DNA from 3 places in the Brevibacillus humidisoli genome. Region 1 is predicted to be linked to each of the others. Evidence: riboswitches for the same ligand, from Rfam matches in the RefSeq annotation. Region 1 holds a riboswitch; each other region holds the start of a gene.
The links. A riboswitch is a leader RNA that binds a small molecule or an ion and turns the genes downstream of it on or off. The one in region 1 is predicted to bind S-adenosylmethionine.

Region 1 (7,859 bases):
CTCCAGCTTCGACTTGACCAGTCCCAGCGTCAGTCGGCCGCCATAGACCGGCATGTTGATCTGCTTCAACACATAAGGAATAGCCCCGATGTGGTCCTCATGTCCGTGAGTGAGAAACAATCCCTTGATTTTATCTTGATTGTCCACCAGGTAGGAAACGTCGGGGATCACCAGATCGACACCGAACATCTCATTTTCCGGAAACTTGACGCCGCAGTCGATCACCACGATCTCATCCAGATATTCGATGCAGTACATGTTTTTGCCAATCTCCCCGAGTCCACCCAGCGCAAATATTTTTACTTCACTCAATCGTACTCCTCCTACTTGGTTCGTCTAGGTTCGTTCAGCTTCTTTTCTCTTTCACAAAAAATATCAGCCGTCCACCTGTCTTATCTTTATTGTATTATAGCTGGTCACTCCTGTCTTGCCAAACTTGCCGAACCGGTTGGGAAAAAGGGATTCATTGCGCTCAGGAACAGAGAGGGAAGTCATCAAGACCGACTGGGGGAGAGAGAAAGGATAACGCTAAAAATTAAGAACAACGCGCTGTTAGAAAACGAATGACCGCAGTCGAACATCATCCGCGTCTGTTTTCACGATCGGACGAGTCACTTGTTAATCAGAAATCCGATGAATGCGAACATACTCAGGATAACCAAAAAGCCGCAGTTCCCCCCATCCTGACCAAGGGAAAACGGCGGCGTTATTCATCAAATGACGACTATTCTTCGACGAGTTGTTTAATATCCAACTTCAATTCTTCGAGATCCAAGTCAGAGGCCATTCCGTGCAGTTTTCGCAGATTGCTCTCACCGTCGATCAAAAACGTATACATGGAATGATCGTAGAGACCCTGCTTGTTCTTCTGAATGTAGACGCCGAACATGTCCGCCACCTGCTTGATCTCTTGCTGACCGCCGCGAACGAAGTACCAGCCGCTGGTATCGGCCCCAAACGCTTCCGCGTACTTTTGCAATGCCTCTGGCGTGTCTCGCTCGTGATCAAAGGCAACGGTCACAAACACCACCTCTTTCCCGAACAACCCTTCTTTCTGCAAGTCGTCTTGCAGTTGGGCCATCAAGTGGGTAGTAGCCGGGCAAACATCTGGGCAGTTGGTGAAGATAAAGGAGACCAGCCGCACTTTTCCCGCGGTATCGTCGAAGTTGAACGTATCGCCGTTCATGTTTTGCAAGGTGAAGTTGTCCATCTGCTTTAACACCGGGATAGGTTCTATGGACCAGACCAGCTTGTACATCAATACACCTGCCAGTGCAATTACCATCACAGCGGCAAACAGGAGCATTTTGTATTTTTGCCAAAAACTTGGGGCGTGCTGCTGCCCATCGTTGATTCCACTCATTTGTTTACCCCCTCATACTTCTCTACATGTTGATTGTATCGTGAGCCAGCCGATTGTTCTGTGTCAAGGTTGTGACGGTTTCGAGCTGATCAAACATCATTCCTTACAACAGGCGGGCAAAAACAGCAATCGAAAAGAAATCACAATGTCTCAGTCACGCTATAATGTAGGAAGTCCTACACATGCGTACATAACGATATTATCATGTCGAGGTGATTTCACATGGCAACCAGAGCAGAAAAAATTTTCGTCAACCTGCCAGTCAAAGACCTGAATCGAACGATGGACTTCTTCAGCAAGGTAGGGTTCGAATTCAACCCCCACTTCACCGATGAAAAGGCAGCATGCATGGTCATCAGTGATCATATCTTTGCCATGCTGCTGGTTGAGGAGTTTTTTCAAACGTTCACCAAAAAAGAGATTTGCGATGCAACCAAAAGCACAGAAGTGTTGGTAGCCTTGTCTGCTGAAAGCAAGGAACAGGTGGACGAGATCGTGAACAAGGCCCTGGCGGCTGGCGCAACGCCTTCGAAAGATCCGGTCGACCATGGATTTATGTATGAATGGGGCTTTCAGGATATCGACGGTCACCTGTGGGAATTGATCTATATGGATGAAAGTGCAGTAAGTCAAGAGCAGCAGTAAGCGTGATAGAAAGAGTATGGTTGCGCCAAATAGAGAAAAACCACCTATGCCAAGGTGGTTTTTCTTATCGCCCTCTACTTCTCGACTTCGCCGTTCCAGGCAAGCATCCCGCCCGCCATGTTCTCCGCCTGATAACCGAACTGCTGCACGTACGCCGTCGCATTCCAACTGCGGGCGCCGCTGCGGCAAACCATCACAATCGGTGTTTCCTTGTCTAGCTCCTCTAGGCGCACGGGCAGTGTCGCCAGTGGTATCAATGTCGCTTGCGGGATATGTCCTTCCTCCCACTCATGCGGTTCGCGCACATCGATGATTTGCAGCTTGTCGCCCCGGTTGATTCTTTCCTGCAGTTCTTCCGGAGTGATCTCTTTTACCTCAGCATCCATCGTAATCCTCCTTCGGGGGGTCTTGCTTTTCTCATCATAGCATAAGCTGCCCCCGGGGTGAAAATGCTTAGAGTCTTTCCAAGTCAGGTTGTTTTCTATCAAAAAGTTTTTTACCCTTTTCTGTCACAAAAAAGGGCAGCCTGGATCAAATAAATAGTCCAAGCGCTTGGGCATCACCGAACTATATAGAGATAAGGCGGGGCTCAAATGTTTTTTCCTTCAGACGATTCTGCTGATCAGGCCGCGAGGAAAAAAGCGAATCGAACGATCAAGACGTTCAGGAAAAGCATGATTCATTTCATGATCAGCGTGTTCCTCATCATCTTATGCGTGATCAGCGTCGGCATGGGAGCATGGAGCCAAAGGGAAGAGGCAACAACTAGCCCGATCTTCTACCAGGACAAAGCACTGGTCCTGATCTACCATCAGATCGTATCAGATGAGAGCCCGGCCAAAGGGAACCCCAGCACCGTTACCGTTGGGCTGTTCCGGGAACATCTCCACTTGTTGAAAAAAGAAGGGTTTCAAATCGATGCCAGCTCTGACCCAGCCTTTGTTTCTAGAGGGCAAACAGCGTACGGAAACGATGGACGAGTATCGTGCCCGCATTAAAAGCGATCTCGATTTTATGAACAAACGACTGGAACAAGAACTGGGACCGCAGCCCAAACTGCTGGCTTTTCCTTTCGGTGCCTACAACGATCAAGTGATCAGCATCGGACGAGAACTGGGAATCGAATTGTTTTTTACGACCAAGGAGGGGATCAACACGCCGGGAAACGGGGAAGTGTACCGGATCAATGCAGGAGAGTCGGAAATGTCTGGCTCCAGGTTGCTCGCCAAGCTGAAAGCACAAGTGAAACGTTGACGACGGGCTAACGATGCATCATAGCTCGTCCCATAATCTACTGGGTTCCTCATTTCTGATTGACAGCATGGCAACACTCCCCTATAATGTGAAAATACAAAAGAAAAAAAGTTTTCATCCAGAGCGGCGGAGGGACTGGCCCTATGAAGCCCAGCAACCGGCATGGCGACATGCAAGGTGCTAATTCCTGCAGAATCAGTGGATTCTGAGAGATGAACGTGCGACCGGACTCGTGTGCGAGAGCCTTCTTCTACTCAGAAGAAGGCTTTTTTGATGCAACCAATCAGAAGGAGTGATCGATGATGTCAGATCAAAACTGGAACCTGGAAACATTGGCCCTGCATGGGGGACAACAGCCTGACCCGGCTACCGGCTCGCGAGCCGTACCGATCTACCAAACCAGCTCTTATGTTTTCCGTGATACGGAGCATGCGGCCAACTTGTTTGCACTCAAGGAGTTTGGCAACATCTACAGCCGCATCATGAACCCGACGCAGGACGTGTTTGAACAGCGTGTCGCGCTGCTGGAGGGCGGTGTTGGTGCACTGGCCACTTCCTCTGGGCAAGCGGCGATTACCTTTTCCATCCTCAACATCGCCCACGCCGGTGACGAAATCGTCTCTTCCAGCAGCTTGTACGGCGGGACCTACAACCTGTTTGCCCATACCCTGCCCAAGTTTGGCATCAAAGTTCATTTCGCTGACCAAGCCAATCCCGACAACTTCAGGGAGAAGATCAACGAGAAAACAAAAGCGATATTCTGCGAAACGATCGGCAATCCCCGTATCGATGTAGCCGACCTGACCGCTATTGCTGAGATAGCCCATGCACACGGGATTCCTCTGATCGTTGACAACACCTTTGCTTCCCCTGCACTTTGCCGGCCCTTTGAATACGGCGCCGACATCATCGTCCACTCCACAACCAAGTTCATCGGCGGCCACGGCACATCTATCGGCGGAATTATTGTCGACTCCGGCAAGTTCGACTGGAACAACGGCAAGTTTCCAGGGCTGACCACACCCGATCCGACGTATCACGGTGTTGTCTACACGGAAGCAGTCGGCAATCTCGCCTACATCATCAAAGCACGCGTGCAATTGATGCGCGACATCGGGGCCGCTCCGTCTCCGTTCAACTCGTTTTTGTTCCTGCAGGGCTTGGAGACGCTCCATCTGCGTATGGAACGACACAGCCAAAACGCGCTGGCTGCTGCCAAGTTCCTCCATGCCCATCCTCTGGTGGAATGGGTGAATTACCCCGGCCTGGAAGGTGATGCGCAATACGAACGGGCCCAGAAATACTTGCCAAAAGGGCAGGGCGCGATTCTTACCTTTGGGATCAAAGGGGGAGTGAAAGAAGGGCAAAAACTGATTGAATCGGTCAAACTCTTCTCCCATTTGGCCAATGTCGGTGACAGCAAGTCGCTGATCATTCATCCGGCCAGCACGACACACCAGCAGTTAACGGATGAAGAGCAGCGGAAAGCAGGCGTCACCCCTGAGATGGTTCGTCTCTCCGTGGGAACGGAATCGATCGACGATATTTTGGCGGATCTGGATCAGGCACTGCAGGCCGCTATCCAGTAAACCGGCTAGACCTGCCAGCATAGGCGACGGACCAAACATACCAACTACCAACATATACTACGAAAACACCGACCAAAAAGCCCCTGTTACCGGCAGTGTTCCGGCGTGACAGGGGCTTTGGGTTTCGCTGTGTATCTATTGGTGCTGCATCCGTTCGTGCTGTATCCGTTCATGTATCCGTAGGCTCTGTATTTGTTGGTGCTGCAGTCATTCATGATGTATCTGTAGTGCTGCATGTGGCCAAAGGAAGGGCTATTCCCTCACTCCTCTATTTCTCCCCCTGTTGCCTACACGCAGCACAAACCAGCGGACAAACACAGGCAGTATCGTCACGATGAAAAGAACGCGAAACAGTTGAAAGGCCGTCACAAGAAGCGGATCAGCGTCTGTGGCGATTGCTGTCAGGCTCATCTCTGCAAGACCGCCAGGTGCTGTCGCCAAGATACTGGTGATCAGATCGATCCCAGCGGTGTAAGAAAGGATGGCCGCCAGCGAGAAGCTCATCAACAGCAGGAGCAGCGAGAACAGCAAAGCCCAGATACAGAGTTTGCGGTAGTGAATCACTTCCTCTCGCTTAAACTCCACCCCGATGCTCATCCCGATCAACAATTGGGCACTGCTCACCAGAATTCCCGCCAATGCGTGTCTCTCCCCGACCAACGTACTGAACAGGGAAATGGCCATAGTAAGAAAGAAAGGGCCTAGCAAAAACGGGGCAGGTACGGACAGGCGTGCGGCTAGTGCTGCTGCTGCCACGCCAATAAGCAGAAGAATAACGGTTTGGACCCCTCCCAGTGTCTGATTGACCGGTGCTGCTGGCGGCAGGACACCGTGATGGGAGAGCAGCATCACCAGAAAAGGAGTCAAGACGACGATGATCATGACACGAATGGAGTGAAACATCGAAATGATCTGTAGATTGCCTCCCTGACTCTGCCCTAGAGAGACCATCTCCGACAGGCCGCCCGGAATATTGCTAAATACCGCTGTTGTCAGATCTACTTTGTGTACCTTATAGAGCACCCATGCACTTAACAGGCCAAATGCCAGCGTAATCACGGTTGCCAGAACCATCTCTCCGATATGCTCTGCCATCGTCTGCCAGATACTCGGCGTGATCCTCAGACCCAAGGTGACCCCGACGATAATTAGACCCATCCTGCGGAACCAGGCGGGCACCCAGAGACGATCAAACCCAAGAATGACGCAGACGACCAGTGAAATCAGCGGCCCAAGCAGCCAAGGCAGGGGGGAATGAAGTGTCCAGAACAGGGTTCCTCCCGCCATCGCCACCAAACATGTGATGATGAACCGCACTCCGCGTGGAGACTGATTGAACCGTACGTAGAGATGTTGGAGTGACATATCATTACCTCAACTGTCGTTTTGATTAGTGATTTCCTCGTTTGGATAAACATTTGTGACAGATGTTCTCTACATTTGAAACAGTTCGATTTTATCAAATCTGCCGCATGTTTTCTACGCAGACACCAGATTTCTCCAATAGCAGTCTCTGAGAAAAAAAAGAGAAACCAGACACAGCCGGTTTCTCATCAGAAATGCTTTCCCTATCTATCGCCTCGTTCTCCCCCAGTGACGCTTTCTGTTTGAGAGAAAGGCTTCCCTTCCCTCTCCTGGCGGCTCTCTCAAGACGGGCTCTCTGTCTTCGACAACCTCTTCCATTCCTTCAGTTCCAAACGGCGAACCTTCTCCACAACATGAGGGTCATGGTTGGCCATTTGCCAGGCTTCTTCATACGTGTCGGCGATGTAGATGACCAACCCGCCCGATCCATCTGCAAAGGGACCCCTGCCAAAAACTTTTCCCTGCTGATCGAGCTTATCCAGGTAAGCGATGTGGCGCGGGAGCACCTCTTTGTTTTTTTCCGGATCCAGCATATGCAAAATGGCCGCATAATACGCCATGCTCACTTCCTCCTACAGAACGTGATCAGTTTCGGTTCCAGATGACCAACTTCAATTCCGTCATTTCTTCCACCGCATACTTGAGTCCCTCTCGACCGACTCCGCTCTCCTTCACCCCGCCGTATGGCATATGGTCCACGCGGAATGTAGGGATGTCGTTGATCAACACACCCCCGACGTGCAGTTGTTCCGCTGCTGTCAACGCCAGGTGAACGTTTTCGGTATAGATCCCTGCTTGCAGCCCAAAGCGTGAGTCGTTTACGAGGTCAATCGCTTCCTGGGCGGACGATACCTTATTGATCAATACGATGGGAGCGAACACTTCCTGGCAGGAAACGCTTAGGGCAGCATCTGCTTTCAGCAGCACGGTCGGAAGCAGGACATTTCCTTCTGCCGTACCGCCCGCAGCGACGACCGCTCCCCCTTGCTTCGCTTCCTCAATCCAGTTGAGACAGCGCTGTACATCTCCAGGAGTAATCAATGCAGACAGTTCTGTCTTCGGGTCAAGCGGGTCGCCGATCACCAGCTTTTTGGTCTCTGCCACGAACTTTTCCACGAACTGGTCATAGATCTCTTCATGCACATACACCCGTTGCAGCGAGATGCATACCTGCCCCTGAAAGGAAAAAGCTCCTGAAACACAGCGGGGGATGATTTTCTCCAAGTCAACCCCTCGATCCACGATCAGCGCCGAATTGGAGCCCAACTCCAACGTCACTCGTTTTAATCCCGCCTTATTGCGGATCCCAATCCCGACAGCCGGGCTTCCGGTAAATGTGATCATAGCGACTCGGTCATCGGTCACAATGCGGTCTCCTACTACTCTGCCACTGCCTGTAATCACATTTAGCGCTCCACTTGGCAGCCCCGCCTCTTCCAGCAGATGCGCGATAAAGAAAGCGGATAGAGGCGTCTGCGAAGCTGGCTTCAACACAACCGTATTTCCGGCGGCAATCGCCGGGCCTACTTTATGGGCAACCAGATTCATTGGAAAATTAAACGGAGTAATCGCTCCGATCACGCCAATCGGCTCTCTGGTTGTATAAGCGAGCCGCCCTTCTCCGCCAGGCGCTGCGTCCAGCG
Region 2 (7,859 bases), 2.4 Mb from region 1:
CGCCAGCAGTTGGTGCAGCTCAAGGTGGACAAGGGAAGTTTTCTACATCGGGAAGTAGTAGAACTGAGCCAGCGGCTGGATCAATACATTGTTGCCCTGCAAAACAGAAAGGCTGGTCTTTAAGGGGGGGGATTTGCATGTTTACACAACTAGAGGAATGCGTTTCGCGCCTGATTCGGGAAGGACATCAACTGTTGTACAGCCGCACTGTCATCTCGGAGGACGGCGAGATGTCCCTGCGCACGGTGTTCGTCAGAGATAAAAACAACGGCATCGAGATTTGGCAAAGCTTCCTGGTCGATGAGAAGGAAACCGTAAGCCGTGTTTATCTCAGCAAGCAGGAAATCCAGGCGCTGAAACTATTGTTGCATTGAGTGATCAAAGCACCATAATGGCCGACCAATATACGCGGCTCATCTTGTTTGTACATCTGTTGATTTATGTAAACCACCTAGTGGTCATACATAACTGATCTCATCCCGCAGTGAAAGCACTCTTCCCCATGAAATGATGTTTTACAAGAAGGGTACGCTAAAGACTGAGATGATGCATGGGAAGGTCTTTCCAGGGAGGTGCAGGCAGAATGCAAATCGGCTGTCACGTCAGTATCCGGCATGGGTACCTGGGAGCGGCTCAGGCCGCACTCGCTGTCAGTGCCGGAGCGTTTCAATACTTCCCCAAGAACCCCCGGAGTCTGGCTGTCAAACGGTTTAACCGGCAGGATGCGGCAGCCTGTCGCCAATACTGCGAGGAGCATGGGATAATATCCGTGGCTCATACGCCGTATCCGACCAATCTGTCGGTCGACGATCGTCAATTGTACGAACAGACCGTGGCCTCGGTGCGAAACGATCTGGAGATTGCCGATGCCTGCGGTTCTCTCGGAGTAGTGGTCCACTTCGGCAAATACAAGGGAACGGCAACTGATCCGTTGTTTGGCTACCGGGCGATGATTGAGATGCTTGACGAGATTCTTGCCGATTGGGAGGGGAAGGCTCTGCTGCTGCTGGAGAACAACGCCGGCCAAGGTGGGAAGATGGGGACTACTTTTGAAGAACTGACGCAGGTTCGCAGTTTGATCCGGCTGCCGCAGAAAGTGGGGTTTTGCCTCGACACCTGCCATTTGTTTGCCAGCGGTGTATGGAATGGAGAGAATCAGGACGAGATGCTCAGCCGGGCGGGGGAACTGGGCTACGTAGATCATCTCAAAGTGATCCATTTAAACGACTCGCAGTACCCAAGCGGATCACACCGAGATCGTCATGCCTCCATCGGTCGTGGACAGATAGGTGAAAACGCCATCCGCGCTTTGCTTACCGCTCCTCCATTGGCGGATTTGCCGGTGATCCTGGAAACTCCTGTTCCGGACGGAGGTTCCCACCGTGACGAGATCCAATACGTGAAAGAACTAATTGCGAGGGGGAATGATGCAGGTTAATTGATTGCTATGATCGTCCTATGCTAAAATTAACATGCTTAACAACATCGTTAACGTTGGTCTGACACGTTTTTGGAGGCGATCACTTGGAGTCTGTACTTCATCAACTGGAACGAAAACTGAGTGACGAATGGGAGCGATCTGGTGAACTTGGCGGGAACAGCGCCTTACACGCCCGCTTGCTCGCCTTGTTGTTTTTTTCGGCCCGCCCACTGAGCCTGCAGGAAATGGCGGAGCACCTAGGCGTGACGAAGGCGGCTGTCAGCGTCAGAATTCGCGCTCTCGAGGAACAAGGCTTCTGTCACAAGAGTTCCAACATCAGCGATCGCCGGGATTATTACTATTTGGTAGAGGACCTCGGGATGGCGATGCTCACTTGCAACCTGGAAAACATGTACAGGTTTTCTGCGTTTCTCAAGCGGCTGCTCGAGGAGTGGCCAGCCGACTACCCGACCGAGGAGCAAGAGGCGTACGCGAAGGCGAAGCGCCGTTTGATCGAGATGAACGCATTTTATGACCTGTTGTTTGAGCGGTTGGACGGCCTGGAGGAAGAGTGGAAGAGACGAAAACAGGAACTGTCACAGCAGCATGGCTAGGTAGTAGACGTTTTTGCGGGAGTTTTCCTGCAGTTCCGTCATCTGTCCCATTCGTATCGAAAGAGCCGAGTGGCCCCTAAGAGGTTACCAATGCGCTTGCACATAAAACAAGTGCTTCGATCAACCATCATCCGCATGGATAAACAAACCTTTTCATAGTGATGCAGATGTAGGAGGATAACGATGAAAGCAACCGGGATAGTACGCAGAGTCGATGAATTGGGAAGAGTAGTGCTTCCCAAAGAATTGCGAGATGTTTTTAACATAGAGATTCGGGACTCTCTGGAGATTTACGTCCAGGACGACAAGATTATTTTGAAGAAGTACGAGCCTGCTTGTGTTTTTTGTGGTGATGCCGGGGATATTGTTCATTTCAAAGGAAAGTTGATTTGCTCGAATTGTATTTCGGAGATTGGTGCAAGCGTAACCGCTTAACTGGCAAATCGCAAGAATCGGTGCAATCGATGTCGTGAAAATGGATAGTAAAAAAGGTGGCCGCGGCCACCTTTTTTTATGACTAAAATTTGGGAGCAAATTACATCTCTTCCGGCGCAGCCAGACCGAGCAGGCGAAGCCCTTCTCGCAGAACAGTGACGACGGCGGACACCAGGTGAAGCCGTGAATGCTTGATCTGCTCATCCTCAGCCAGAATGCGTACATTGGCGTAGTACTTGTTGAAAGCTTGCGCCAGGTCAACCACGTACTTGCCCACTTGAGACGGATCGAACTGCTCGCGGGCACGATCGACCACATCAGGGAAGGCGTTGAGCAGGGTGACCACAGTCCAGGCTTCCGAACTGTCCAGTGCTCCTTCTGCGATGTCCGGCGTATCTGCCCGATAGCCGCCTTTGCGCAGCAAGGAGCAGGCGCGGGCGTGGGTATACTGGACGTACGGGCCTGTCTCGCCTTCAAAGGTGAGCATCTCTTCCCAGGAGAAGTTGACGTCGTTGAGACGGAAGTTCTTCAGATCGTGGAAGATGACCGCGCCAACACCTACTTGACGAGCCACTTCTTCCTTGTTCGCCAGCTGCGGATTTTTCTCATCGATCACCTTGCCGACGTCCTCGATGGCCTGTGCCAGCACTTCCTCCAGCAGGACGACCTGCCCTTTGCGCGTCGACATCTTCTTGCCATCCTTGAGCATCATGCCAAACGGTACGTGATACATCTCTTTGGCCCACTCGTAGCCCATCTTTTCCAGCACGCGGAACAGTTGTTGGAAGTGCAGACGCTGCTCATTGCCGACCACGTAGACCGCTTTGGCAAAGTCGTACGTCTCATGGCGGTACAGAGCGGCGGCCAGATCCCGAGTAGCGTAGAGGGTGGCGCCGTCCGACTTCTTGATCAGACAGGGAGGCATCTCGTATTCATCCAGGTTGACCACCAGCGCACCATTAGACTCCACCAACAGATCTTTTTCCTCAAGCAGCCGTACGACCCGATCCATCTTGTCGTTGTAAAAAGCTTCTCCGTGCGTAGAGTCAAACGATACACCGAGCAGTTTATAAATCTTCATGAATTCCTTTAGCGATTCGTCACGGAACCACTGCCACAATTGCCTTGCTTCTTCATCGCCGTCTTCCAGGCGCTTGAACCATTCCCGCCCTTGTTCTTCCAGCGATTCATCTTTTTCCGCTTCTTCGTGGAACTTGATGTAGAGCGACAGCAGTTCCTTGATCGGCTTCGCTCTTACTTTCTCTTCGTCTCCCCACCGTTTGTAGGCGACGATCAGCTTGCCAAACTGGGTACCCCAGTCACCGAGATGGTTGATGCGAACAGGACGGTAGCCGTGTTTTTCCAAAATGTTGGCAATCGCATTGCCGATCACGGTAGAGCGGAGGTGGCCCATGGAGAACGGCTTGGCGATGTTGGGGGAAGACAAGTCGATCGGTACGTTGCGCCCTTGGCCGATGCTGCGATTGCCGTAGGATGAACCTTCTTTCGCTATCGTCCCGATCACCTCGGCCGTTACCAACGAACGGTTGAGGAAGACGTTCATGTATGGTCCGACTGCTTCTACTTTGTCAAGGTAGTCGCTTTTGACCAATCCGGCCAGTTCTGCGGCTATCTGTGGAGGTGCTTTGCGCAGCACTTTTGCCAATTGGAAACACGGAAAGGCGATATCGCCCATCTGCGGATTGGGCGGTGTTTCCAGCATCTCCTCCAGCTTTTCCAGGGAAAAGTCGGCAATCTCCAACTTCTGCAGCGCAGCATGAAGGCTTGTTGCCACTTGCTGTTTGTAACTCACTACTTTCTACCATCCTTTCTTGGCTACGAGAAAAACCTCCCGCCTCCGCAAAACGAAGAGACGAGAGGTGGATTGGTTTGCTCTCGTGATGTCAGCTATGTAGCATGAGACAAATGCGGTTGATCTGCTTTATTATAGCGAACAAGCAAGGGAGTTGCAACTCTCCCTCGCTTGTGGCTTACTCGGATGAATCACTTTCGTTGGAATGCCGCTTCTCGATCTCTGCCAATTGGGAGAACAGCTTTTTGGTCAATGCTTCCTTGTCATCTGCCTGCTTCCACTCCCGTTTGTAGCGAAGCAAGGCATCCAGCATCTCCCGTTCTGCCTCCTGTTCCCTTTCTCGGTCGAAGTTTTCGCTGGGATCAAACGGGAGGATACGATCATCCGTACCTGTCCGATAATAGAGACGCTTCCAGTGCTCGGGATACTCATACGGCTGTTCTCCCAGCACGATTGCCAGTACGTCATCGGATGCGAGTGGCAGGAAGTATCGGTAATCGTCGCGACGCCCGCCTTCGGACAGGTTGATGTGGTAGAAGGAATACATCAGATAATGACGCTCCGTACCTCGTTCCTTGACCACTTGATAGGTCTCGAAGTCGGTTTGTTTCAACGACTGTACGACTTCCAGGCTGTCCAGGAATGTTTGTCTGTCCATTGTGTCGGGGAGGGACATCTTCTCTACTCCTTTTTGGCTGATGGTTCTGCTTTTACCATCAGCATAACCGTCACGAGGGGCATGGTCAACCTGAGACGGGAAAGAGCCTGAGTCTGCGTCAGGCTCTTTCCGCAACATTAGCAGTCTTTTGATTCCCCTACGATGACGAGCAGGATGAACAGAACCAGCACCAGGGCAAAACAGTTGTTAAAGATCCCGCCGCTGCAGTATGACGTACTCATTTTGTTTCTTCATCCTCCTTTCCGGTATGCTTCAGTTTATACATGAACACCTATCTTGTTGTGGGCGTTTGACCATAACCACGAAAAAAGGCTGCAATCTGCAATCCTAGGGAGATTTTGCTATTGACGGCTCTCGCATTTAGATGGTAACATACGGAAAAAGAAAAGATTATGGATGTATTCTCTTATCCAGAGAGGTGGAGGGACTGGCCCTATGAAACCTCGGCAACCGAACATCAGGTGCCAATTCCAGCAAAGCGGACGCTTTGAAAGATAAGAGAGGATTGATCATAGATGACATTCTGTCGAAGAATCCTCTTCTTATTTGCGTAAGAAGAGGATTTTTTTATTCGTCTACGAGCCAAGTCTCATGAAAAGGAGTAGAGATGGTGAAACCGACACGATTTACGGAACAACTACAGCGAAAGATCCTGGTCCTTGATGGAGCGATGGGGACCATGCTTCAGCAGGCCAATCTCAGCGCGGCCGACTTCGGTGGAGAGGAATACGAGGGGTGCAATGAGTTGTTAAACCTGACTCGTCCTGACGTGATCCGGTACATCCACGAGAAGTATCTGGAAGCGGGTGCCGATATCATCGAGACCAACACATTTGGCGCCACCAATGTGGTTCTCGCAGAATACGACGTGCAGGAGAAAGATATGGAGATCAATATCGCGGCTGCCAGGATTGCCCAGGAAGCGGCAGCAGCCTACTCAACGCCAGACTGGCCGCGCTTCGTCGCCGGTTCGATGGGACCGACGACCAAGACCCTCTCGCTGACTGGTGGTGTCACTTTTGAAGAGTTGGTCGAAGCGTATTGCCGACAGGCGAAGGGCTTGATCCTTGGAGGTGTTGACGTCCTCCTGTTGGAGACGGCGCAGGACACCTTAAACGTAAAGGCAGCAGGCATCGGGATTCGGCAGGCATTTGCCGAGTTGGAGCGGGAAGTGCCGGTGATGATCTCCGGTACAATCGAGCCGATGGGTACGACGCTGGCTGGTCAGAATATTGAGTCATTCTATATCTCCATCGAACACTTAAATCCGGTCACGATCGGGTTGAACTGCGCGACAGGGCCCGAGTTCATGCGTGATCATTTGCGTACGTTGTCACAGTTGGCGCAGTGTGGCGTCAGTTGTTACCCCAATGCCGGACTGCCCGATGAGGACGGACACTATCATGAATCGCCGCAGGGATTGGCCGCCAAAATGGCTGCCTTCGCTGAACGCGGCTGGTTGAATGTCGCTGGCGGCTGCTGTGGAACGACTCCCGAACATATCCGCGCGCTGTCAGAGGCATTAAAGGGATACAAACCGCGTGGTCAGGCTGCCCCGCATCTCAGCGCTGTCTCCGGTATCGATGTGGTGTATGTGGAGGAAGACAATCGGCCGCTGTTGGTTGGAGAGCGTACCAATGTTATCGGCTCGCGAAAGTTCCGCCAGCTGATAGCGGACGGCAAGTACGAAGAAGCGTCTGATATTGCGCGTGCCCAAGTGAAGCGCGGGGCCCAGATCATCGACATCTGTCTGGCCGACCCCGACCGGGACGAATACGCCGATATGGAGCAGTTCCTGCAATACGCGGTAAAAAAAGTAAAAGCTCCGCTGATGCTGGACTCGACTGACGCCAAGGTATTGGAGCTAGGGCTGAAGCATTCACAAGGGAAAGCGATTATCAACTCGATCAACCTGGAGGATGGAGAGGAGCGCTTTGCCCAGGTGGTCCCGCTGATCCACACATACGGTGCGGCAGTCGTAGTGGGGACGATCGACGAACAGGGGATGGCGGTTACCCGGGAGCGAAAACTGGAGGTCGCCAAACGCTCCTACGACCTGTTGGTCAATCGCTACGGGGTTCATCCACAGGATATCATCTTTGATCCGCTGGTCTTTCCGGTGGGTACAGGGGATGAGCAGTACATCGGTTCTGCACTGGAGACAGTTGAGGGGATCCGCTTGATCAAACAGGCGATGCCGGAGTGCAAGACAATCCTCGGCGTCAGCAACGTGTCATTTGGGCTGCCGCCGGCCGGTCGGGAGGTGCTGAATGCCGTCTACCTCTACCATACGACGCGAGCTGGATTGGATTACGCGATTGTCAACACGGAAAAGCTGGAACGATACGCATCGATTCCAGAGGACGAGCGTAGGCTGGCGGAAGCCCTGCTGTTTGAGACCAATGATCAGACATTGGCCTCCTTTACCGAGTTTTACCGACAGAAAAAGCAGACGGTGAAAGTGGAGACCTCTACGCTGAGCCTAGAAGAGCGGTTGGCCCGCTATGTGGTAGAAGGCTCAAAAGACGGGTTGATTCCTGATTTGGAAGAAGCGCTCAAGAAGTATGCGCCACTAGAGATCATCAATGGTCCGCTGATGGCCGGGATGGAAGAAGTGGGGCGTTTGTTTAACGACAATCAACTGATTGTTGCCGAAGTGCTGCAGAGTGCGGAAGTGATGAAGGCGTCTGTTGCCTTTCTGGAACCGTTTATGGAAAAGACGGAGAGTTCGTCAAAAGGCAAAATCCTCTTGGCCACCGTAAAAGGGGATGTGCACGATATCGGGAAAAACCTGGTGGAAATCATCCTCGGAAACAACGGTTACGAAGTCGTCAACCTGGGGATCAAGGTACCGCCGGAACAGTTGATTGCCGCCTGTCGCAGAGAACAGCCCGACTT
Region 3 (7,859 bases), 1.6 Mb from region 1:
AGCCGGAAACCAGAGACCGTCTTAAACAGGTAGATGTGCAGGACGAAAACCAGGCCAAAGGCAAGGTAGACCAGTGGCGAATGTCCGGAGAGAATCGTCCCCACCACCGGAACGTCACCCATGATGGGCAGATCGATTGATGGCAGCCCCTCCATATTTTTGTCGTAAAAGGCACCCTTGACATCGAAGATCGTGCGCAGGGCAAACGTGGTCAGTCCAGTCGCCAGGAAGTTTAGGGCGATCCCGACGACGATCTCGTTTGCCTTGAGGTCGATGGTGATGTAGGCAAACAAGAGGGAAAACAGCACCACACAAAGCACCGCAAAGAGAATGGCCAACAGCAGGCTGCCTGTAAAGTGATTGCCGACGATCGCCGAAAACGCTCCGATCAGAATCAGCCCTTCCAGCCCCACGTTAAACAACCCGACGCGGGCGCAGAGCGCTCCTCCGAGAGCGGCAAGCAGGATCGGCGTCACCATCCGGATGGTTGAGTTCAACAAGGAGAGGTCAAGCAGTTGTTCCATGTGATCCCCTCCCTTTTTTCCGTTTCCAGAACGAGTAGCTAAACTTGACCGAGACGAACAAGATCAGGACAGCCTGGATCACACTGGCTATCTCCAGCGGCACCTCTGTATTGCGTTCCACTCCCATCGCTCCCGTCTCCAACGCAGCCAACAGAATGCCGGCAGCAGCGGTACCCAGCGGATGAGAATTGGCCAGCAAAGTGGCCATCAGTCCGGTCCAGGCGTACCCCGGTGCGGTCAAGGCGCCATCGATATAACGATACTGCATGCCCAATACTTCCACTGTTCCTGCCAGTCCCGCCAACCCGCCGCTGATCAGCATGCTCCACAGCATCACCCGTGTGCGGCGGATGCCGCCGTAAGCGGCAAAGGAAGGATTGTATCCCAACACCCTCACTTCATAGCCAAATGAGCTGGAGCGGATCATCAAGTACAGCAGGATCGCCGCCGTGACCGCGATCAGAAAACCGGCGTGCAGGCTCATGCCGGAAAACAGCTTGGGCAGCCAGACCGTATTGTCGATCATCGGCGTCTGTGCCATCGCTGCCGAACCTGATGTGTCCTTAAACGGTTCGGTCACCAGATAACCGGCAAACAAGGCGGCAATATAGTTCATCAGCAAGGTCGTAATCAACAGATTTAAGCGGAAGGCGGCATCCAGCCAACCAGCGAGGATCGACCAAAGCCCTCCTGCGAGAAACCCGGCCAACAAGGCCGCGATCAGCTTCACCCATCCAGGACCTGGCAGGTAGAGAGCCGTTAAAGCAGCCGACACAGCTCCCAGCACCATTTGGCCCTCTGCCCCGAGATTGAAAAACCCGGCTCGAAAGGCAAGCGCCACCCCCAATCCGATCAGGATGATCGGCGTCGCTCTGGTTAGCGTATTGGTAAAAAAGTAAAAGCTGCCAAACGCACCTTTCCACAGTTCGGCATACGTCTCGATTACCGAAGCACCCACCACCCAGATCGCAAGGGCACCGGCGAGCAGCCCGACGCATACGGCCAGCAGCGGATGGAGCAGGGCAAAAGCTAGTTCTTTCGTTCTCATCGTGCTCCTCCTCCCGCCATCAACAGGCTGATCGCTTCTTCCGTCGCTTCCCGACTGTCCAACTCCCCGACAACTCTGCCTTCGTACATCACCAGGATGCGGTCGGACAAGGCCATCACTTCTGACAATTCCGATGAGACGAGCAGGATCGCGTCACCCTGCTCCCGCTTTTTTAGCAGCTGGGCATGAATAAACTCCATGGCCCCGATGTCTACGCCACGGGTCGGCTCAGCCGCTAGCAAAAAAGGCGTCTCCTGTCCGATCTCTCTGGCGGCGATCAGCTTCTGCAGGTTCCCCCCTGACAGATGCTGCGCTTTTTCATACAGTGAGTTGGTTTTGACAGCAAACTGTTTCACCCAGCGCTCGGTCAACTGCTGGAGCCGCTTCTGCCTGAGCAGGCCAAAGCGCCGGTAGAGCGGCTGCACGTACTGATGCAAGATCGCATTTTCGACGATACTGCCGTCCTTGGCTGCTCCCAACAGATAACGATCTTCCGGGATGTGGGCCATACCCTGCTGTCGAATGCTGCGCACCGGTGCGTTGGTGATCGGTTGTCCGAGCAGGTAAACGTCTCCCTGGTCTGCCTTGCGCAGACCGGTGATGACCTGTATCAGTTCTGACTGACCGTTGCCGGACACACCGGCAATCCCGACAATCTCACCAGCATGGACGCGAAAACTGACACGGTCCAACAGCGGTTTCCCCGAGTTGCCGCGGATAAACAGTTCGTTTACCGCAAGCAGCACATCACCTCGCGGCCGTTCGCTGCGCTGGATCTCAGCGATGTCGCGGCCGACCATCAACCGGGAGAGTTCCTCCACGTTTGTCTCCGCTGTTTTCAGCGTCCCCGTAACCTGTCCACCCCGCAGCACCGTGATACGATCGGCCACTTCCATCACCTCGTGCAGTTTGTGCGTGATCAGGATGACGCTTTTTCCTTGCTGAGCGAGATGTTTCAGTGTAACCAGCAGCTCTTTTACCTCCAGCGGCGTCAACACGGCCGTAGGCTCATCGAGAATCACGATATCGGCACCGTGGTAGAGGACCTTGAGAATCTCCACACGTTGCTGCATGCCCAGGGTGCACTCCCAGACCTTCTTGTGGGGATCGACGCTCATCCGGTACTTTTCCGAGAGCTCCTTCACCTGAGCGGCCGCCTTTTTCCGGTCAAACCAGACCCCTTTTGCCGGTTCCTGACTGATCACGATATTTTCTGCCACCGTGAAAGTGGGAAACAGCATGAAGTGCTGGTGAACCATGCCGATCCCGCTTTTGATCGCGTCTGCCGGGCTGTCAAACCGCTTCACTTCTCCGTTGATCCGGATGGTGCCATCTGTCGGCTTTTCCATGCCGTACAACATGCGCATCAGCGTTGTTTTGCCCGCTCCATTCTCCCCCACGATCGCGTGGATCTCCCCTTGTCTGAGGGAAAAGCTAACCTGCTGATTGGCGGCAAACGTGCCATACAGCTTGGTGATGTTCTCCATTTCCAGTAAAACAGTCACACAGTGTCACCCCTTTGTCGAGAAAAGAGGAAACCGACTACGGTGGGTAGCCGGTTTGCCCGATCTAGTTTTTCAGCGGGTCGGGGACCTCACGCTTGCCAGAGACGATCTCGTCATTGATTTCTTTCACTTTGGCGATCGTCTCTTCGCCGATAAACGGATGGAGCGGAGACTTGCTTTCGTGGGTGACGAAAGTGAGACCAACGCCTTTCTCTTTCAATCCGTAATCGACCACCCCTGGTGTAAACGTGCCGTTGACAAAATCTTTTACCGTCTCATACGCCGCTACATCGGTACCCTTTAGTTGTGACAAGACGACATGTTCCGGGTCCACTTCCGTACGGTCTATGTCTTGGCCGGCTGTGTAAAACCCTTTCTCCTTGGCCGCTTCGAACACGCCCAGATCGCCTACAGCAGCGGCCCCTGCAATAAAATCAGCACCTTGTGAATGCTGCAGCAGCGCCAATTCTTTCGCTTTTGCCGGATCTTCAAAGCTGCCTACGTAGTTCAACAGGAACTCCGCATCCGGATTGGTCGCTTTCAGACCTTCCTCGAAGCCAACCGTATATTTTTTCAACAGTGGAATATCCATCGCTGCTACCATTCCCACTTTTCCTGTCTTGGTCGCCAGTCCGGCGGCAGCCCCCATCAGGTATGCCGCTTCGTGCTCGCGGAATGAGACGCTGCGCACGTTGGGCAGATCAATGACCGTGTCGATGATCGCAAACTGACGGTCCGGATTTTCTGTCGCCACTTTTTTCAAAGCATCTTCTGCCTGAAAGGTAGCCGTAATAACCAAATCGTACTGTTCAGCCACCGCAACCCGCAGGTTTTCTTCGAACGCGTTGGGATCGGTCGCCTCAATTGTTTTTGCCTCCAGTCCAAACTCCTCAGCCGCTTTCTTAACCCCTTCATCCATCTGCTGGAAGAACGGATTGACGCCGATTTTTTCCGGGAGCACCAGGGCGATCCGTTTCTTCGGCTGATCTTGGCCTCGATCTCCTTCTGCCGATTGCGACTGGCTGGAGTCCGCTGGCTGCCCGCCGCCGCCACAGCCAGCCAAGGCCAAGGCAAACAGACACAGCAGCAAAAATACTCTCTTCATGACTGCTTCTCTCCTTGTTGTGTAAGTGTAAAAGAATACGAAAAAACCTCTCCCCTGCTGACAGGGAAGAGGATCGCATCTGCACCGCTCTCCCTTATCTGCCAGGTCGTATGCCTGCAGGAATTGGCACCTTCCTGAAAGTTTGCCTTCCAGTGGGTTGCCGGGTTTCATCGGGCCAGTCCCTCCACCACTCATAATAAGGGGTCTTTCTATGAACTTCTTTTTCATTTTAAATGAAAATATGATTTTATCAACCCTTTTCATATAATGTGTTTTTTTCCTGATTTTACATATCTGTATGTCTTCGGTCCCACAAAAAGGCCCCACCCGGTCTGCGCGTATTTGGGTGGGACTGTCGACAACCTTTTTCCCGAGGAGGAGAAGGCTTCTATTTCTAATAACGGTAAAAATGTGAATCAATTTTCTAGGGAATTAATGGTAAGTTCTCCGAACCTTCTGGTTCACCTTTCCATACTTCAAAGGTTCCTTTCAGCTTTGCTTCACCCGTCTGGTTGGTCACGATCAGCTCGCCGAGCCAGCGTTCCTCACCATCGCGGACCATCGACTCCACTAGTTGACCACTCACAGACAACTGCTCGCCTGGATAGGTCATTCGCGAAAACCGCACTTGGAAACTGCGCAAATACTGACGGGGGAACCACTCTGTCAGCGCCTGTCCCGCGAACCCCATCACCAGCATCCCATGGGCGATGACATCTTGCAGTCCAGCCTGTTTGGCTACGGGTACAACCGTATGAATCGGGTTGAAATCACCAGAGGCACCGGCGTAGCGGACTAATTGGGTGTGGGTAATCGCTTGCTTATGTAGGATGGGCAGTTCTTTCATCCTTTTCCCTCCTTCGCTCTCATTCTCTCCTGCATCTCGATGATCACCGACTCAGCTCTCAGTACTTGTTCTCCCTGCTGATTGGCATACTCTGTCACCAATGTGAACAGGTTCATTCTGCTTTTCGACTCGGCAGCGACAATCCGTGAGCAGGCGGTGATCTCATCACCCGCGCAGATCACACTGCCGTAATCGTACCGTTGTTTTCCGTGCAGCACGCGAAGCGGGTCCAGCTCTAACACTTCTATCAAATGTTCGAAACTGGGTCCTGCCCACATCTCGATCACGGTAGAAAATGTAGGGGGTAGAGGGATGTCGCGAAAGCCTGACTGCTGGGCAACATCTCTGTCATGGTAAATCGGGTTGTCATCGCCGATCGCAAGTGCAAACTCGCGGATTTTTCCTGCTTCTACGCGATACGCATACGGCTCAAATGTGTATCCGACGTATTTGGATAGATCTTTGGTCACCGCTGACCCTCCTCGCTTTTCCTGGATTGCTGCCTATTGGCCGGCTTCATCCTCCAGACAGCAGGCAACTGCCTCTTCTCTTCTTTTATGCGGGAATTCAAACTCGCAGACGATATCTTCTCCTTAACTGACAATATGGTCTGCTTATATGAAGACGTACACACAGCCGCAATATTCACCTGAGATCCTAAGTTCGCAAAAAACAAGATGATCTCACAACTAGGTATAGCAGGATATCTGCTTGTTCCGCACTTGTCGCGAGACTAACCTGCTTCTTTTTCAACCCGTTTCGCTGGCTTCTTTCACACCTATTCATTCTACAACTGCCGTTTCCCATTAGTATCCAGGGAACAATTTTTGCACAAGTCTGCTTGGTAACATTCGGTCTGACAATACAAATGCCCCATATAGTAAAGTAGTAGTATAAACAGATGTTCTACCATCTGTGCAAGCAGCAGATTGTGCATGATTTTGTGCTAAAGGTGGCCACCATGTTAGACAAAAGAGCAATGCAAATCTTGCAGTATCTACTGCAGTCCCATCACTACGTGTCAGTCAAGGAATTGATGGAACATTTCTCGATTTCTCGTAGAACATTATACTACGACATCGGGAAAATCAACGATTGGCTCAAACAATCTGGTTTGCCAGCCGTACCGTACATCTATGCAAAAGGGTTTTATTTCGACGACAGCAGGAAGCAAGCGATAGCTCGGATCACGGGAACAAAAAGCTTCGATCTATCTGCTTTGCGCCCAGGTGAAAGGCAGCTCTATTTGCTTTTCTATCTGCTCCTGACCGATGAACGAATTACCACACGCGAGTGCATGGAGAAGACTGGTGTCAGCCGCAATACCACTTTACATGATATCAAGCACATCAAAAAGGAAGTAGAACGGCAGGGGCTGCGACTCTCCTACTCGCACACGGATGGATATCGGATCAGCGGGAGTGAATTGACGATCCGCAATCTGTTAAGTCAATCCGTACATTCTCTGCTGCATGATGGTCAAGAACGGTTGATCCAGGAACTGCTTGCAGGCCGGGGAGACATTCCTACTCCCGACGCGATCCTGCAATGGCTGGGGGAATGCGAGTACCACTTGCATCTGCAGTTTGCCGATGATTCGACCAAGCTATTAAGTTATCTCTTTTCTCTCTACCTCCAGCGGTTTTTGAGCGGCCATCCCGTCTCTTTTCCACAAAAACAGATCAAGCACATCGTGACGACAAAGCATTATCAGGTAGTTGATACGCTGGAGCGAATCATCCCAATCAAGCTGAATCAGGACGAAAAATGCTATTTGTCTACCTTGCTGCTAAGCGCCAAGGTGAATGAACTGGATCAGTCGACGGAGCAGCATGAGATTCCTTTTCTAAAAGCGGCGATCCGGAAAATGGTTGATCTGTTTGAGATGCGAGCCTGTGTGGTGTTTGATCACCGCGTTGAACTGGAACAAAATTTGTATCTTCACCTGCAGCCAGCCTATTACCGCTTTATCTATAACATCGACGTCTCCAACCCGCTGAAAGGCGTGATTGTGCGCCAATATCGCGACATTTATGAACTGACCAAAAAAAGCATCTCACCGCTGGAAGAATTGGTCGGCAAAACGATCACAGAAGATGAGATCGCCTATATTACCGTTCATTTCGGAGGCTGGATGCGGCGACAAGGGATCACAGCGAGCACCCTGCGGCGTGTCTTGCTGGTTTGTGCAAATGGCGTAGGCACCTCTCGCATCCTGGCGCAGCAGTTGGAGGGGCTTTTTGCCAACATTGATTTGCTTGGTCCCCTTACCCTCAGGCAATACGAACAGTTTCAGGAAGAGGTAGACTTGGTTGTCTCTACGACCAAAATAAGCAACCCGCGTCATCGGATCATTTTCGTCAACCCGATCTTAACGGATGCCGATAAAGTGCACCTGTTAAATGAAATGGAGAACTTATCCAACCATTCCCCTTCCCATGTGACGGCACAAAGCATCGTCGAGGTAGTGAAAAAATATGCAGTCCTGGAAAAAGAGGAAGAGGTCATAGAGGAAATCAAGCAGGTGTTGCAACAGCATAAGCAGCTAAAAAGGGAGCGAAAACCAATGCTAGACGAGTTGTTACGCGAAGAATATATCCTGTTGAAAGACCAGGTGAGTGATTGGCGGGAAGCCATACGTACGGCAGCCGAACCGCTTCTGCGCAGCCAGTCGATCACAGAGGGGTATGTGCAGGCGATGATCGCCAACGTGGAAGAAAACGGTCCTTATGTCGTGATTGCTCCCAAAGTGGCGCTGCCGCATGCAAGACCGGAGCAGGGAGTAAACCGGGTCGGCATGAGTTTGCTTCGATTGAAGAAGCCCGTCTCA

Region 2: it holds a riboswitch for S-adenosylmethionine, as region 1 does, so the genes downstream of both, metH (methionine synthase) here and LOK74_RS23435 (homocysteine synthase) in region 1, are expected to answer to the same signal.
Region 3: it holds a riboswitch for S-adenosylmethionine, as region 1 does, so the genes downstream of both, LOK74_RS15720 (BMP family lipoprotein) here and LOK74_RS23435 (homocysteine synthase) in region 1, are expected to answer to the same signal.

What each region holds. Positions count from the first base shown of each region.
Region 1 is NZ_CP087263.1:4,802,424-4,810,282, reverse strand. It holds gene rnjA (ribonuclease J1) at 1-312, opposite strand, end outside; gene LOK74_RS23460 (SCO family protein) at 725-1,363, opposite strand; gene LOK74_RS23455 (VOC family protein) at 1,586-2,008, shown strand; gene LOK74_RS23450 (rhodanese-like domain-containing protein) at 2,083-2,394, opposite strand; gene LOK74_RS23445 (hypothetical protein) at 2,602-3,006, shown strand; gene LOK74_RS23440 (polysaccharide deacetylase family protein) at 2,981-3,262, shown strand; SAM riboswitch class I at 3,374-3,481, shown strand; gene LOK74_RS23435 (homocysteine synthase) at 3,565-4,851, shown strand; gene LOK74_RS23430 (AbrB family transcriptional regulator) at 5,104-6,216, opposite strand; gene LOK74_RS23425 (YciI family protein) at 6,498-6,776, opposite strand; gene LOK74_RS23420 (aldehyde dehydrogenase family protein) at 6,802-7,859, opposite strand, start outside.
Region 2 is NZ_CP087263.1:2,271,127-2,278,985, reverse strand. It holds gene LOK74_RS11345 (aspartyl-phosphate phosphatase Spo0E family protein) at 1-123, shown strand, start outside; gene LOK74_RS11340 (hypothetical protein) at 138-374, shown strand; gene LOK74_RS11335 (deoxyribonuclease IV) at 584-1,438, shown strand; gene LOK74_RS11330 (GbsR/MarR family transcriptional regulator) at 1,525-2,034, shown strand; gene LOK74_RS11325 (AbrB/MazE/SpoVT family DNA-binding domain-containing protein) at 2,218-2,469, shown strand; gene argS (arginine--tRNA ligase) at 2,570-4,282, opposite strand; gene LOK74_RS11315 (hypothetical protein) at 4,461-4,958, opposite strand; gene LOK74_RS11310 (YjcZ family sporulation protein) at 5,078-5,182, opposite strand; SAM riboswitch class I at 5,365-5,462, shown strand; gene metH (methionine synthase) at 5,569-7,859, shown strand, end outside.
Region 3 is NZ_CP087263.1:3,193,089-3,200,947, forward strand. It holds gene LOK74_RS15705 (ABC transporter permease) at 1-524, opposite strand, end outside; gene LOK74_RS15710 (ABC transporter permease) at 508-1,572, opposite strand; gene LOK74_RS15715 (ABC transporter ATP-binding protein) at 1,569-3,077, opposite strand; gene LOK74_RS15720 (BMP family lipoprotein) at 3,142-4,182, opposite strand; SAM riboswitch class I at 4,274-4,385, opposite strand; gene LOK74_RS15725 (MaoC/PaaZ C-terminal domain-containing protein) at 4,607-5,029, opposite strand; gene LOK74_RS15730 (MaoC family dehydratase N-terminal domain-containing protein) at 5,026-5,499, opposite strand; gene LOK74_RS15735 (BglG family transcription antiterminator) at 5,991-7,859, shown strand, end outside.